One region of the Cedecea sp. B1(4) genome, then DNA from elsewhere that is predicted to be linked to it. Evidence: predicted binding sites of a transcription regulator. Region 1 holds the regulator's gene; each other region holds the start of a gene.
What was found. The regulator CRP, encoded in region 1, controls carbon source genes, mostly activating them, when cyclic AMP is high. The targets are predictions, from matches to a motif close to ATGTGANNNNNNTCACAT.

Region 1 (5,452 bases):
GCGCGGTAGTGGTGGAGCCGATTCAGGGCGAGGGTGGCGTGACCGCCGCGACGCCGGAGTTCCTGCAGGGGCTGCGCGATTTGTGTGATGAGCATCAGGCGCTATTGGTCTTTGATGAAGTGCAGTCCGGCATGGGCCGCACGGGCGAGCTTTTCGCTTACATCAACTACGGCGTCACGCCAGATATTCTGACCAGCGCCAAAGCGCTTGGCGGTGGCTTCCCGGTAAGCGCTATGCTGACCACCCATGAAATTGCCTCCGCGTTCCACGTCGGTAGCCACGGTTCTACCTACGGTGGCAACCCATTGGCCTGTGCGGTGGCCGGGGCGGCTTTCGATATCATCAACACGCCGGAAGTTCTCAAAGGTGTGGCGGACAAACGTCAGCTTTTCGTTGAACAACTGCAAAAGATAAACGCACAGTTCGATCTTTTCAGCGACATTCGTGGCATGGGACTGTTGATTGGTGCAGAGCTTAACGAGAAGTACAAAGGGCGTGCCCGCGAGTTTCTCTACGCTGGCGCGGCAGAAGGTGTGATGGTATTGAACGCCGGGCCGGACGTTATGCGCTTCGCGCCTTCGCTTATTGTCGAGGACGCGGATATCCTGGAAGGGATGCAGCGTTTCGCCAAAGCGGTTGCCAGCGTGGTAGCCAGCTAAGGCTAACCCGAGCGTCGCAGACGGCGGTTGAGCCAGATCCCATGATGAGGCCGCTGGCGCCAGGCGACCGAGGAGATGGTATGCATGGTGTTCAGGTGGCCAATAATCCGCTGTAAATGCTGCTCCATGGTGCTTAACGGCCCCGTGGGCAGCGTGTCCGATTCCAGGATATTCGCGTCGTTCGACCCGCCAGGCCCGTCATACTCCAGCCTTTGCTGGCATCGCTGTAACCCAATCTCACAAGACTGTAGATATTTCTGCGCCAGGTCCGGCGTCAGCATGTTGTGTTCGCGCGCCAGCGTGGTCATGGCGTTGATATGCTCGACGATGAACTGGCTGTGCGTCACCCAAAGTTTCATGTCTGCCAGGTAGTGGGAGTTAAAGCCTGGCTCCTGCATCGCCTGATTGAGCGAGTTAAACAGCGCATTGTGCGCCTGGTTGACCCGCATACGCTGCCAGGCCAGCGGCGTGGGCTCTGGATCGTTGCTCAATATCAGCCGAATAGCATCCTGATCTGCCTCCAGCGCGTCGTGGGCGTTCTGACGCAATAGGCCGGTTTGCCACTGTGGCCACAGCCAGATCATGCCGCCAAAGGCGATCAGGCAGCCAAGAAGAGTGTCTATGAGCCTGGGAATGATGTAACTCTCGGCGCTGAGGGTAATGAGCTGCAGGGTATATACCGCCGTGACGGTAAAGCCAATGGTGGCCCAGCCGTAGCTTTTGCGGATAAACAGGTAGCTCACCAGCGTAATCATTAACATCGCCAGCAGGGTGTAGCTGTCCGGGACGTGGAAGTGCAGGGTGATACCCGCGATACACAGCCCTGCCATGGTGCCTGCCGCCCTGTGAACAATGCGCACCCGCGTTGCACCGTAGCCGTTTTGCGTCACGAACATCACCGTCATTAGGATCCAATACGGCTTTGGCAGGTGTAAGAAGGAGCCCAGCAGGCTGGCAATGGTCAACATCACACCTAAGCGCGCGGAGCTGCGCAAAGCGGAGGATTTGAACGAGAGATAGCTTTTCAGGGCCGGGAAAAACGGTAAACGGCGTTCCCTGTCCTCCATTAAATCCCTCACGTACAGCGGCCGCTGGGTTTTCAGTACCCGGGCAATGCGGCTGAAGTGGTAATGGCAGAACTGCCCCACTGGATTGTCCGGGTTCTGGCGAGCTATTTTTTCCAGGGCGTCGATCTGCTTATCCATGGTAAAGCGCGTTGGATAGCGGTGATAAAGAATATCGTCTGCCAGCACGCGCAGGCGCGCGGCGATGGTTTGGGCATTCCAGCGGATCACCGCCTCGGCATGGCTTTGCTCGACCAGTTTTTGCACCTCTTCAGGCTGGTGCAGGCTTACCGAAATGTGTTCCTGCAGATCCAGCGCAACCTGGAAAGCGCGTAATAGACGCTTGTAGCCGTTTTGCTGGTTGGCCGATAGCATATGCAGCTGCTGATAGCAGGTGGTGATCAGATCGACGGCTTTTTGTTGGCGGGCCAGCAGCGGCGGCAGCGCTTTTTCCGGGTCGGTATGCTGGGTCAGCAGGCTGTATTTTGCTTCGCAGTAATCTGCCAATTGGCGGTACAGCAGGCTGAGCGACTCCCTGAGCGGCTGTTCGCGCCAAAGCCGGAACCAGAACCAGTTGAAAGCGCCGTACCAGATGGTACCGAAGATATAGAGCACCATCGGTTTCCATATAGGCATGTTACCGGCCATGCTGAGCGTAAAAATAGCGGCGATCAGCGATGCGGGCAGCAGGCGAGCGTGAAGTGAACTGATTTCCGCCGTCACGCCGAGCAGCAGAGCCATGACGATCAATATTGCCGGCAGCGGGATGTGGGTATAGAGCAGCAGAAGCTGCAGGATAAGGCTGCTGAGGGCGAACAGGCTGCCGCCTATAATCAAACGTTTGAAGAAGCGTTTGTGTGGTGTGTCCAGCCCGGCAATGTTGCAGCAGGCGGGAACTAACGAGAAGAGCAGGCCGTTTTGCAGGCTGCCAAGCAGCAGGCCGACAGCCACGGGAAGACACAGCACCAGCGTTTGCCGCAGCGCGTAGTTAACTTCCGGGTGGTAAATTAATCTCTTCCACATAGCCTGAATTGTAGAGACAAAAAAGGCGTGTTACCGAAGCGACACGCCTTTATAAGGGCTAATTAACGGGTGCCGTAAACGACAATCGTTTTACCGTGGGCGGAAATGAGGTTCTGATCTTCCAGCATTTTCAGAATACGGCCAACGGTTTCGCGGGAGCAGCCCACGATCTGACCGATTTCCTGGCGGGTGATTTTGATTTGCATCCCGTCCGGGTGGGTCATGGCATCCGGCTGTTTAGCCAGGTTAAGCAGCGTCTGAGCGATGCGGCCGGTCACGTCGAGGAAGGCAAGGTTGCCAACTTTCTCAGAAGTCACCTGCAGGCGGCGCGCCATCTGGGAAGAAAGACGCATCAGGATATCCGGGTTGACCTGAATCAGCTGACGGAATTTTTTATAGGAAATTTCAGCTACTTCACAGGCTGTTTTGGCACGAACCCAGGCGCTACGCTCCTGACCTTCTTCGAATAAACCTAATTCACCAATGAAATCACCCTGATTCAGATAAGAAAGGATCATCTCCTTGCCTTCTTCATCTTTAATCAGAACAGCTACGGAGCCTTTGACGATGTAGTACAGCGTCTCCGCCTTTTCACCCTGGTGAATCAGCGTGCTCTTCGACGGATACTTATGAATGTGGCAATGAGACAAGAACCATTCGAGAGTCGGGTCTGTTTGCGGTTTGCCAAGCACCATGCGCGGTTATCCTCTGTTATAAACTGGCTACCAAAGACAAGACGTGGAACCTCTTGTCTGGCGTTGCAATCGTGAAATTTTCCCAAGCCCTGGGAGCTGGCGGGCAGGTTAACCCTGCGGCCTGTAATTAGTCGTTTCCTCTGCTTACGGCATAAACGTCTCTGTATCGCAGCAGCATCCGGATTGTTTTAGCATAGCTTTTGGTTAGTGTCTTGTATTGTCTCGTTTCAGCATGACCTGGATCGCCTTACGTTGCCAGTTTTCACGTAGACGCGTAATCTGAAAGAAATTTTTATTACGGGAGTAGGTAAAATGCAGGCACGTGTTAAATGGGTGGAAGGCATGACCTTCCTCGGCGAATCCGCTTCTGGCCACCAAGTTCTGATGGACGGTAACTCCGGGGATAAAGCGCCAAGCCCGATGGAAATGCTGCTGATGGCCGCGGGCGGTTGTAGCTCAATTGACGTGGTGTCGATTCTGCAAAAAGGCCGCCATGATGTGACGGATTGTGAGGTGAAACTGACTTCCGAACGTCGTGAAGAAGCACCGCGTCTGTTTACCCGCATCCATCTGCATTTTGTTGTGACCGGGAAAGAGCTGAAAGAAAGCGCGGTTGCCCGCGCCGTTGAGCTGACCGCAGAGAAATATTGCTCGGTGACGTTGATGCTGGAGAAAGCCGCCGAGATTAGCCACAGCTACGAAATTATTGAAGCGTAAGTAGAAAAGGGCGGTGTAAAGCCGCCCTCACGCTATCAGGCAATTTTCCTGCCTTCCGCCAGCCGCTGCACCAGCGGGGCCATGATCAGCTCCATCGCCAGCCCCATTTTCCCGCCCGGTACCACCAATGTATTGATGTGGGAGATAAACGACCCCTGCAACATCGCCAGCAGATAAGGGAAGTCGATGTCGTCCAGCCCACGGAAGTGAATGACCACGAAGCTTTCGTCCAGCGACGGAATGGCTCGCGCGGCAAACGGGTTAGAGGTGTCTACGGTCGGAACGCGCTGGAAGTTGATATGGGTACGTGAGAACTGCGGCGTAATGAAGTTGATGTAATCGTCCATGGATCGCACTACGGAATCCATCACCGCTTCCCGTGAATGGCCGCGTTCGCTGGTATCGCGCACCAGTTTCTGAATCCATTCCAGGTTAACGATGGGCACCACGCCTACCAGTAAATCGACGCAGTCGGCGACGTTATGTTGAGGGGTGACTACACCGCCGTGCAGGCCTTCGTAAAACAGGACGTCAGTGGGCTCCGGGAGCGGCTGCCAGGGCGTAAAAGTGCCCGGCACTTGGTTCCACGGCACCGCTTCATCGTAGGTATGCAGGTATTTACGTGCTTGCCCTTTGCCGGTCTGGCCGTATTCGATAAAAGTTCGTTCCAGTAACCCGAAGTCGTTGGCGTCTGGCCCAAAGTAACTAATATGGCGGCCAGCATCGCGTGCCTTGCGGATGGCCATGTCCATTTCCGGGCGGGTATAGCGGTGGAAACTGTCGCCTTCAACTTCGGCGGCGCGCAGGTTGAGCTGCTGGAAAATCTTGCGGAAAGCGAGGCTGGTGGTCGTGGTACCGGCGCCGCTGGAACCTGTGACCGCAATAACCGGGTGTTTGGCTGACATAGGGTGAAAACTCCGTGAGGGATCGGAAAAGAGATCTGTATCTGCTTGTTATACTTTTCAGCCAGTATAGATCACCCTGCCAGTCAGCGGTCAGCCGCGAAACTGCCCGCGCGGCATAATGTTCACCGTTTCATGGAGTTCAGACCAAACCAGCACGGCCTCGCCGTTTTGTAACTGGCGCTTCACGTCGGCGACTTTTTGCGTCAACGAGCGCTCCTGCTCACCATAATCGGTGCCTTCCCGTAATACAAAAGATTCAATCAAATTGTCGAGCGTTTCAGGGTCGAGATCTTGCCAGGGAATGATCATTTCAGTGGTCCAGGAAGCGGGTTAGCCAATCGGGAATGCGCTGCTCAAGCCACATCTGTGGGCGCAGCAGAGTCCCGCCG
Region 2 (5,452 bases), on a different contig from region 1:
GCCGCCTGGCGGTGAAAACCTTCGTGCGCGAGTACGACAATCTGGTGGTGCGGGAAGCCATCCTGCGTGAAGTGCTGCGCGGTGGCCAGGTGTATTACCTTTTCAACGACGTCGAAAACATTCAGAAAGCCGCCGATAAGCTGGCTGAACTGGTGCCAGAAGCGCGTATTGCCATCGGCCACGGCCAGATGCGCGAGCGCGAGCTGGAGCGGGTGATGAACGACTTCCACCACCAGCGTTTTAACGTGCTGGTGTGCACCACGATCATCGAAACCGGGATCGATATTCCGACCGCCAATACCATCATCATCGAGCGGGCTGACCACTTTGGCCTGGCGCAGCTTCACCAGCTGCGTGGCCGCGTCGGGCGTTCTCACCACCAGGCCTATGCCTGGCTGCTGACGCCGCACCCGAAGGCAATGACCACAGACGCGCAAAAACGCCTGGAGGCGATCGCCTCGCTGGAAGATTTAGGTGCCGGGTTCGCGTTAGCCACCCACGACCTGGAAATTCGCGGCGCGGGCGAGCTGCTGGGGGAGGATCAGAGCGGGCAGATGGAAACTATCGGCTTCTCGCTGTACATGGAGCTGCTGGAAAACGCCGTCGATGCGCTGAAAGAGGGCCGCGAGCCCTCGCTGGAAGATCTCACCAACAGCCAGACAGAGGTCGAGCTGCGAATGCCCGCCCTGCTGCCGGATGATTTTATTCCCGATGTCAATACGCGCCTGTCGTTCTACAAACGCATCGCCAGCGCCAAAGGCGAGCACGAGCTGGACGAGCTAAAAGTCGAGCTTATCGACCGATTTGGCCTGCTGCCGGATGCGGCACGTAATCTGCTGGATATCGCCGCGCTGCGCCAGCAGGCACAGAAGCTGGGCGTGCGTAAGATTGAGGGCAATGAAAAAGGCGGCACCATCGAGTTCGCGGAGAAAAACCACGTTGATCCTGTGTGGCTGATTGGCCTGCTGCAGAAGCAGCCGCAGCATTACCGCCTTGACGGCCCTACCCGACTGAAGTTCTTCCAGGCGCTTGAGGACAGAAAAACACGCATGGAATGGGTGCGTAACTTTATGCGCAGCCTGGCGGAAAACGCCGCGGCCTGACGCCTCTGCGCCTTACCGCCCGGTAAGGCGCAATTTTCTGTGACATTTACACACTCTTTGCAATCCCCAGGACTTCCCGACACGCAGCTCAGCGATAATTGGCGTTTATCTGCCTCAAAAATTAGCCATTACATCGCAGGGTTTAAGCTATGTTTGCATCGCATACTTTGTCTTTCCGCCGCTGGTTTACCGCCGCAGCCTTACTGGGTGCCGCGGCCATGGCGCTGCCCGCCAGCGCTAACGATTATCCGCTTCCCGCCGCTAACAGCCGCCTGATCGGCAAAAACCTGTTCCATCAGGTTGAAAACGACGGCGGCTCGCTGGAGGCCATTGCCAAAAAGTACAACGTCGGTTTCCTGGCGTTGCTGCAGGCCAACCCGGGCGTGGATCCTTATGTGCCCCGCGCCGGGAGCGTGCTGACCATCCCGCGCCAGATGCTGCTGCCAGATGTCCCACGCGAGGGGATTGTGATTAACCTCGCCGAACTGCGTCTGTATTATTTCCCGGCAGGGAAAAACAGCGTCACCGTTTACCCGATTGGCATTGGCCAACTGGGCGGAGACACGTTGACCCCGACGATGGTGACCAAGATTTCCGACAAACGGGCCAACCCGACCTGGACACCAACGGCCAATATTCGCGCGCGTTACCTGGCGCAGGGCATTAAGCTCCCGGCCGTGGTTCCTGCCGGGCCGGATAACCCAATGGGGCACCACGCGATTCGCCTGGCAGCGTTCGGCGGCGTTTACCTGCTACACGGCACCAACGCCGACTTCGGTATCGGTATGCGCGTCAGCTCCGGCTGTATCCGCCTGCGCGACGGCGATATCAAAGCGCTGTTTAACACGGTCCCGGTCGGCACTTCAGTGCGTATCATCAACACGCCAATCAAAGCGTCCGTTGAGCCAGACGGCTCTCGCCTGGTTGAAGTTCACCAGCCGCTGTCCAAAGCGATTGATGATGACCCGAAAGTTCTGCCGATTGTACTGAACGAGCAGATGACGCAGTTCCGCAACGCACCTAAAACCGATGCGCAGGTGATGGAACAGGCCATGGAGCACCGTTCCGGGATGCCGGTCAACGTCAGTGCCCATGCCGCTGACCAGTCGAACAACGAAATCTGAGTTAAATCTTCAGGCGTAAAAAAAAGCCCTGTCTTTCGACAGGGCTTAAACCTGATGACAGACACATACTTGCATGTGCTTTCATCTTAAAAACCAGGAAAATCAATTCATTGATTTTCGGCTGATAACCACAAAGAAGGAAAAACCACGCTTTTTCCTTCTTTGTTTAAGCATGAAGGCCCTGTCGAAAGACAGGGCCTTTTGCTTGCAGTGGCATATAACGAATAAGGTCAAACGTATTGAGGGTTAACGTCTGGCTTATTTATAGATGACGGCAGTACCGTGCAGGGTGTTCGGACCGTTAACGGAGGTAATACGGAACGATTTAGCGCCCATTGCATCGGCCTTCGCGGCCAGCTGTTCTTCCAGGGAAGAGAGGTTGCTGCCCGCATCGGCGCTGATGGTGCCGACTTTTTGCTGGCCGGCAGGCGTAGCGGAGACTTCTACAGCCGCAAAGCTTGCAAATGAGATTGAGCTAATCACGGCGGCAGCGAACAGAGTAGTTAAGGTTTTCATGATTCAGGTCCTAAGCAGGTGAATGTTAGGTCGTTAAACTTAATTAGTTAACGATCGATAACTAAATCATAATCGTGATCCACGTCACACGTCAACACATTTTAATAACGACCGTTAATTAATTAAAAAAAGCGCTATTTTTCATTGTGATAAGAAATAATTATTTTTCATAACGTGGCACTGGCTACCGCCGCCGATTATTTTTATAATAAGTGTTCACTAATTAGACAGAGGTTAAACGGCAGGTATGGCAACCGAGACTTTAAGTTGCAGCAAAAAAAGCCGTGGCCGTCCAAAAGTGTTTGACAGGGAAGCAGCACTCGACAAGGCCATGACACTCTTCTGGCAGCATGGCTATGAAGCAACATCCATGGCGCATCTGGTAGAAGCCACCGGGGCAAAGGCCCCAACGCTCTACGCGGAGTTCATCAACAAAGAAGGCCTGTTCCGCGCGGTGCTGGATCGCTATATCGCGCGCTTTGCGGCGAAGCACGAGGCCTGCCTGTTTTGTGAAGAGCAGACCATGGAAGCCGCGCTGGAGAACTATCTTTCCGCGGTCGCGCAATGTTTTACCGATAAGAGCACGCCCGCTGGTTGCTTTATCATTTGCACCTCATCCGTGCTGGCCGCGTCGTCGGAAGACATCGCCGCAACGATTAAAGCCCGCCATGCCGTGCAGGAGCAAACGCTGGTGCGTTTCCTTGAAATGCGCCAGCAAAAAGGCGAGATCCCGGCGGAACGTAACATTCGCTGCTTGGCAAAATACCTGTGCTGCATCATTCAGGGGATGTCGGTCAGCGCCCGCGAGAACGCCAGCTATGAAGAGTTAATGCAGATTGTGAAAACCACGGTGATGTTGATGCCGCAGTTGAAGAAGATCTGATCCAGGGCGGCCAATGGCCGCCTTATCTATACTCTAAACAATTCTCTAAACAATTCGAGTTGCAGGAAGGCGTCAAGAGTGGGAATCCTCAGGAGCATAGCTAACTATGTGACAGAGGTGAGCAGGTGCAGGCAACGCACCTGCAGCTTGAAGTATGACGAGTATATTAACGCACTCGCCCTTTCGCCCAGTAGGCCATAAAGTTAATGGCTTCGTGCTCAACGCCACGTTCGCCAATCAAATGGCGGCGCAGCAGCTTAACCACCGTCGACTCCGCCGCTACCCAGCCGTAAAACTCGTTGCTGCCGCTGGTGGCTTTATCCCACAGCAGTTCGCCTTCGGCCTCTTCCTGGACAGCTTCGTGATGGCCGCTTTCCGGCACCCTCGCCTGCATTTTTACCGCCTGAATCAGGCATTCGCCGTGGGTGGCAGAGACGGTTTTGCGCGGCAGCCAGTTAATCTCGGCGAAGCCATAGGCGCTTAAGTCCACGCAGTCCCCTTCGTCCGGCACCTCAAAAAAGGCCTGTATTTTTGGCGGCTGAGCCTGGCGAGCCAGCATTTCCAGAATGCCTCGTGCGGCGGGTAAAGCCGTCTCATCAGCGATAATCAGCGCATTTCGCAGCCCGGCAGGCGGCGTCCATTCATAGCCGCCGCTGTCTTCCGGGTGGGCGGCGTTCGGGGCCACAATCTGGATAGCATCGCCGGGAACAGAATTAATCGCCCACGCGGAGGCCGGACCTTCAGTGCCGTGGCTGACAAATTCTACCGTCACTTCCTGACGGGCAGGATCGACATGGCGCAGCGTATAGGTGCGGATCACCGGGCGCTTCTCTTTTGGCATCCCCTGGGCAATCTGGTACCACTGCCCTTCGGCAGGCAGCGACGGCGGCGTTCCGTCTTCGGACGGAAACAGCATTTTAATACGCTGATCCGGCGAATCACATTTCATCTGCGCCACATCAGGCCCGCTAAATACCAGGCTCAGCAGCGAAGGCGACACGGCCGTTTTCCGCGCCAGTTGAACGTTAAACAGGCGATAGCCCTGAACTCCAGCCATAACTTTTCCTTACGCTTAAATGACAGAATGACGTGAACGGTGGCGGCTGCGCCAGATAACGCCGGACACCACGGTAAATAACACGGCGGCTAAAAAGGCCACCATAATCAGCGCCGCCTCGGCCCCGGTTTTTGATACCAGCGGCACCAGCATGGCGCAAAGCCCGTAGCCCAGAGTGTGGCTGGTCGCCACCCAGCCGGCCCCTGCACCATCGGCAAGTTTATCGTTCAGCAGCAGTTGATAGGCCGGGGTCGCCAGCGCGGCCCCAAACGACAGTACCGCGCAGCCGACGTAAAACAGCCACAGCTGGACGGAAATCATCATCGCCAGGCCAACGATCATCATCAGCCCGGCGCTCAACAGCAGCGCCATCGGCGTCAGGCGCTGTGGCCGGAGAACGCCGAACTGCGCGGAGAGCGAGGCCACCGCGGCCAAGCTCAGCAGCCAGGCAACCTGATGGCTAATCGCGGCGGTATCCGTGGCAAACTGGCGGGTAAGCGCCGGAGAGAGCCCCAGCTGCATCAGGCTGACTGAGGCCGAAAGCAGCAAAGCGCAAAGCAGATAAGGCAGGCAGTCCGCCCGCAGCCGAGCGCTTTTACGCTCGGCTGCGGGCTGCGGCGGCGTGCCCGGCAGACGCAACAGCATCACCAGCGCCAGCAGCGGGGCGACCATCAGAAGTCCCAACGGCGCAAGCGGATGAATCGCTAACATGCCGGCGGCGCAAAGCGGGCCAAACAAGCGCCCGCTGCTTAGCCCTGAGCTGATCGTG
Region 3 (5,452 bases), on a different contig from region 1:
CACGACGCACAACCGTGGCGGTGGTGCGAACCATTGCTTTTAGCGCCTCGGCAGATTTCGCCGAGCGGTGTTCCTGCCAGAAACGCACCAGGCCGCTGAGCGCCACCATGGTGCCGATGATAATCACCGTCGTCAGGTCGCCGTCTTCGCCGTGGCTGGTAGGCAGCCAGTAATCGGTAAAGAAGCTGATCCCGGCGAGAATACCGAGCACGTAGATAAACGGGTTGTTAAATGCCATCAGTAGCTGAACCAGCGCGTGAGGCGGCTTGTCATGGGCAACTTCGTTCAGGCCATCCCGCTCCAGCCGGGCGCTGGCGTGGGCTTCCTGCAGCCCTTCCCGGGTAGTGTTCAGGTTGACCAGGGTTTCTGCGATGCCGTTTTTGGCTTCCTGGGCGGCACGCATAGACAGCGTGCTTTTTTTATTACGGTTCTTGGTTTGTACAGTCATGGTGGTGCTCCTGTCGCCGGACGGCAGCAGACTCTTTAGGGTAAACGCCAGATTAAGGGCGGCCGAAAATAGCCCGATGTCGCATGAGCGATCGGTTTTAAATTAATTTCGCACAGGGTTTCTCGCTATTTATTTATTAAAAATAAACAGGTGAGAAATTTATATTTTCTTTTCTTGGGACGTGTTTATGCCTGCTGAGAAATATGCCAGAAGGCATCAGCGAATAAACAGGTACCAACAGTGACGTAACTCAGCGTGGCGCACGGAAGCGGGCTGCGGCATAGCGCGCAGACGAACCTACGGCGTAACGGCTGAATCAGGCTACGAAGGGTCGACTTTGAGGGTCTTCGCCATCAGAGAAGCTGCAACGACGCTCCAGCTGGCCGGTGACAGGACTGACACGCCAGTTAGTGATGCGTTGGTTCAACTCACTGATTTTCGAGGAGAAAATTGAGTTTGACTGTTTTTTGCGTGCAGACAGCACCCGATCGCGGGGCGGCCGGACACGCAGCGTTGATGTCACTGTTTTGACACCAGGAAAAAGGGTAGATTTGAAGTTCATAACACACCTCGGGACCGTGAAAACCCTGGTCGAGGTGGGACAACACGAGAGCATCAGGCTCCGGCGAGACACACCAAAACGAAGAAGTGATCACAATCGATTTCATGTTTACTTTCCCGAACCGCCATTAAGGCCATGTTCGGGCAGCTACTAAATTCAGTATCCATTAGTCTCTTATGTCAGGTTAGGAAAGGCCGCAACTTCGGCCCGTGAAATCTACCCATGGGCAGTACTATTGTCAACCCGCGAGTGGAAATTAAATGTGTTCGTTTATATTTCAGTGAGGGAATATTGAGGGAAGGGAATAAAGGGTATTTTTTATCTCTCATTCGAAAGTTTTGTCTTAGTCACCATTATGCAGGGACGGCGAATATTCCGTTCACTTCCCGCCCTGTTTTTTATGCAGTCTCTGCACCGGTGAACGTGCCAGAGGGCATTACGCCATGCCCCCTGACAACCCCCGGCGCCCGGTGAGCTCATCGCCGCTGAAGCGGTAAACCCACCGGCTATCACCCAAACATTCGGGGTCGTTCGCGATTCGTTCCCGACGATCGCTCTCTTTCGCTGTTCCCGACAGCTCAACCCCGCCTGAGCCGTGAACCGGTGCGGGTGCTCCATATAAATCTGTACTTGAGGTGAACTGAACCTTAGCCGACCCCACATAAGCCTGGATATGTGGGACTACGAGACAAACAGAACATAAACACCCCATCCGGCGAGAGACATCGTCACCATTAATATTTTCCTTAAACTAAATCAAACTCCTCTGGCAAGGCCGATTTCTGCCCCACAGGCTTTGATTTGAAACAAAGTTTAACGCTTCTGGCGGTTCATCTAGCGCGCGAGTGTGATAAAAATCACATTCAGGCGGCGGGGGAACTGCCGTCGACAACCCGTTTTTGTTTCAGTTGAAAAGTTAGGTCGAACGTTATGGATGCGAAACCAACTCGCAGCCCCGGCGGTAAAATTGCGCTGTGGCTGTTCTATGCTTTTTGTTTGTACATCGTTTGGGCGATGGTGCGTTATTTTTGGGTCGTCAGCGGGGTAACCAGCGGCGATTTAGGCACCTTTAGCGGTAAACTCCTCGGAGCGCTGATGGGGTTGCTGGTGCTCGGGTCCGTTGCGGCGGTGCTGGGCTGGATAGCATGGTACACAAGGCCGCGTGCTTATCCTGTTAGCGCCAGAGAAAACCGGCTGCGTTGAAACCAGATTGCCCGATGAGCCACCTGCTTTTGCGTGGCTCAGGCTGGATACCTTCCCGCTGTAAAACTCCCGCTGAAGCTAGCCTATTTATTTCATGCTCTTTACCGGCATCATTTAATTTTTCTCTGCGATGCAATACTATTTATTCCTCATTAAAAAGAGGGTTTATCGTATTTATATAACTGTGCGTAAAGTCACGTTTGTTATTTTTCGAACTGTCTACACTGCGGGAAGATTTATGGGGAAAACTATGCACATTTATATTGTTCGAATCATAACGCTTGTTCGCACTATGTTGCCGATGTTCGGCAGCAGGGCGCGCGTTTGGTTGAATAATAGCTGCTGGTTTAATAGCGTGAGCGAACTGGAAAAAGACGACGCCGTTTATTCTGATTCGCTGGATAACGTTTGTGCCGTAAATTGGTCCCGGCTCTGGTGTAGCGCTGAGGTTTTATATCATTCGCTTCGCTATTCGCATTCTCCGTCATTAAAAAGGGAACATACCGTTGTGCGTCCGCGCCGTCTGGCCGTTCGCAAACGCTATGAACTTTCGTTCATGTGCCGTATTTCCAGCCTGCATCAGCTGATGATGTGTCTTCACGCCGGCGGTGATGCCGGGGACGCCGCGATGCTGGCCCATGTTCGCCCCCAAAGCACAATGCGCTTTTCAGCCATTGTGCTTTTTTTATTGCCTTTCTTCAGCCAGATAAGGAGTTGTTATGTATATCATTTGTGTTGCAGCTTGCCCTACGGGCGTCGCCCATACTTACATGGCTGCGGAGGCCCTGGCCCTGGTGGGTCAGCGGCGTGGGCATGAAGTGAAAGTCGAAACGCAGGGCAGCATGGGTGTCGAAAACGAAATTACCGCCGACGATCTTGCCCGGGCCGATGCGGTGATTCTCGCCACGGATGTGGCGATTACCGGCAAAGAACGTTTTGACGGCATGATGAAACTGGAGTGCAGCGTGGCCGACCCGATAAAGTTTGGCGAGGCCGTGTTTGAGGCGATAGAGGCGGAGATAGCAAATGGCTAAACTCAAGGCAGAGGCGGGGATGTCGACCGGCAAAGAGGTCAAAAATGCCATTATGACCGGGGTGTCATGGATGCTGCCGTTTGTCATTGCCGGGGCGGTGATCATGGGTATCGCGCGCATCGGTGCTTCGCTCTACGGCATCGAAAATATCTGGGATGCCAGCCATGCTCAGGCGGCGAGCATCATTGTGCAGATGCTGCATAAATTCGATGGATTTGGTGGCCTGGCGCTGTCGCTGATGCTGCCGGTGGTCGCCGGGTATATCAGCTTTGCCATCGCCAATAAGCCGGGGCTGGCGCCGGGGATGGTGGGCGGCTTACTGGCCAGCAGCCTCGGAACCGGGTTTCTTGGGGCGCTCGCCGCCGGTTTTGTTGCGGGATACATCGTGCGGGCGCTGGCAACCTGGGTCAAACTGCCTGCTGCGCTGGCCTCTGCTGGCCCTATTTTTATCCTGCCCGTAGGCGGCACGCTGCTGACCTGCATGGTGATGGCTTTTATTATCGGTGGCCCGCTGGCTGCGCTGAATCACGGGATGGAAACCTGGCTGCTGGCGATGTCCGGGACGAACAAAATCATTCTGGCAGCCGTCGTGGGCGGGATGGTGGGCTTTGACCTGGGCGGCCCGGTGAACAAGGCGGCGGTAACCACCGCCATGGCGCTGCTGGCTTCCGGAATTTACGACCCCAACACCGCCGCGCAGGTGGCGATTATCGTCCCGCCGATTGGCCTCGGGGTTGCAACGCTCATCTGGGCTAAGCGCTTCCCGGCTTCGCTGCGCGAGGCGGGCAAGGCTTCGACGCTGATGGGCCTGATTGGCGTATCTGAAGGGGCGATTCCTTTCGCGCTGGCAAACCCCAAAATTATCGTCATCAATGTGGTTGGCTCAGCCACCGGGGCCGCGCTGGCCGTCGGACTGGGTGCGGTAAACCATGCGCCGATTTCGGGCTTTTACGGCTGGCTGGCGGTAGATAAATGGCCCATTTATGTGCTGTCTATTGCTGTCGGTGCGGGGATTATTGCCGTGGGATCGTTATTAGTGTTTCGGGGTGAAACTGTCGTTGAAAATAAACCTTAGGCTGCCGTGCCTAAATTTAAAGTAGGGCGCTAGCCGCCCGGTTCATTTATTTCCGGCCGTATGGGCTGCGTTTTTACGGTATTTCATGCCGGGGATGACTGCGCCTTAAATGTGCCTCATCAGCCGCTAATAAGGTGACATTATGAAGACTGTGCATTTAATTCAGCACACGCACTGGGACAGAGAGTGGTATTTCACCGAGAACGATTCAAAAATCGTGCTCTATTATTTTATGCTGGATTTAATCACTCGGCTGGAACAAGACGAAGCGCTGGGGCCGTTTATTCTGGATGGCCAAACGGTGATGCTGGAGGATTTTTTACAGGTGGCGCCAGAGCACCAGGCTCGTCTGCAAAAATTGATTGACGGCGGGCGGGTACTGATTGGCCCGTGGTACACCCAAAGTGACTTCCTGGTGGTTGGCGCGGAGTCGATAACCCGCAATTTGCTGCTTGGGCTGGCGGACTGTAAAGCCTGGGGGGGCTATATGCCGGTGGGCTATGTGCCAGACTCTTTCGGGCAAAGCGCGCAGTTGCCGATGTTTCTAAGCGAGTTCGCCATTGACAGCGCAGTGCTCTGGCGCGGGTGGTGCGAGCATGATGTGCCGACCAGCGAATTTTGCTGGCAGGCGCAGGGCGGGCAGCAGGTGCTCACCGCCGTGCTTCCCGGGGGCTACGGCTGCGCGAAGTGGCTGCCTACGGCATCGCAGGAACTGGCTGAAAAATTACCGCCGATCCTGGAAAAACAGGGGCGTTTTTCCGCCACGAATCACCTTCTGTTCCCCAACGGCAACGATCAGTCGCCGTTCGAATATGCGGTGCCTGCTGCGCTGGAAAAACTGAATGCTAGCCAGAGCGAATACCATTTCAGGCGCAGTAGCTTCAGTGATTTCTTCGCCGCTCTGCGGGACGACGAGCACAACCTGCCTGTTTTGCGCGGCGAGCTTCTCAGCCCCAAATACATGCGCATTCATCGCGGTATTTTCTCTACCCGAATGGATATCAAGCAGCTTAATGCCTCGCTGGAACAGTTTGTCAGCCAGACGCTGGAGCCCTTGCTGGCGCTCAACTGGCGGCACGGGCTGCCTTATCCGCAGCAGGCGGTGGAGCACATCTGGCGGGAAGCGATGC

Region 2: a site for CRP is predicted at 2,816-2,833, ahead of bhsA (multiple stress resistance protein BhsA). Genes of this name have one in related genera too.
Region 3: a site for CRP is predicted at 1,856-1,873, ahead of drpB (cell division protein DrpB). Genes of this name have one in related genera too.

The regions. Positions count from the first base shown of each region.
Region 1 is NZ_JCAHMZ010000007.1:13,807-19,258, reverse strand. Features, by position in the region: gene argD (bifunctional acetylornithine/succinyldiaminopimelate transaminase) at 1-659, shown strand, start outside; gene ACR6JA_RS15440 (YccS/YhfK family putative transporter) at 662-2,746, opposite strand; gene crp (cAMP-activated global transcriptional regulator CRP) at 2,809-3,441, opposite strand; gene ACR6JA_RS15430 (OsmC family protein) at 3,754-4,158, shown strand; gene ACR6JA_RS15425 (phosphoribulokinase) at 4,194-5,063, opposite strand; gene ACR6JA_RS15420 (YheU family protein) at 5,154-5,372, opposite strand; gene ACR6JA_RS15415 (hydrolase) at 5,374-5,452, opposite strand, start outside.
Region 2 is NZ_JCAHMZ010000001.1:273,220-278,671, reverse strand. Features, by position in the region: gene mfd (transcription-repair coupling factor) at 1-1,103, shown strand, start outside; gene ldtC (L,D-transpeptidase LdtC) at 1,253-2,227, shown strand; gene bhsA (multiple stress resistance protein BhsA) at 2,486-2,743, opposite strand; gene ACR6JA_RS01315 (TetR/AcrR family transcriptional regulator) at 2,991-3,626, shown strand; gene ACR6JA_RS01310 (siderophore-interacting protein) at 3,793-4,683, opposite strand; gene ACR6JA_RS01305 (MFS transporter) at 4,699-5,452, opposite strand, start outside.
Region 3 is NZ_JCAHMZ010000002.1:98,309-103,760, forward strand. Features, by position in the region: gene mgtA (magnesium-translocating P-type ATPase) at 1-448, opposite strand, end outside; gene drpB (cell division protein DrpB) at 1,941-2,213, shown strand; gene ACR6JA_RS03895 (PTS fructose transporter subunit IIB) at 2,933-3,247, shown strand; gene ACR6JA_RS03900 (PTS fructose transporter subunit IIC) at 3,240-4,322, shown strand; gene ACR6JA_RS03905 (glycoside hydrolase family 38 N-terminal domain-containing protein) at 4,465-5,452, shown strand, end outside.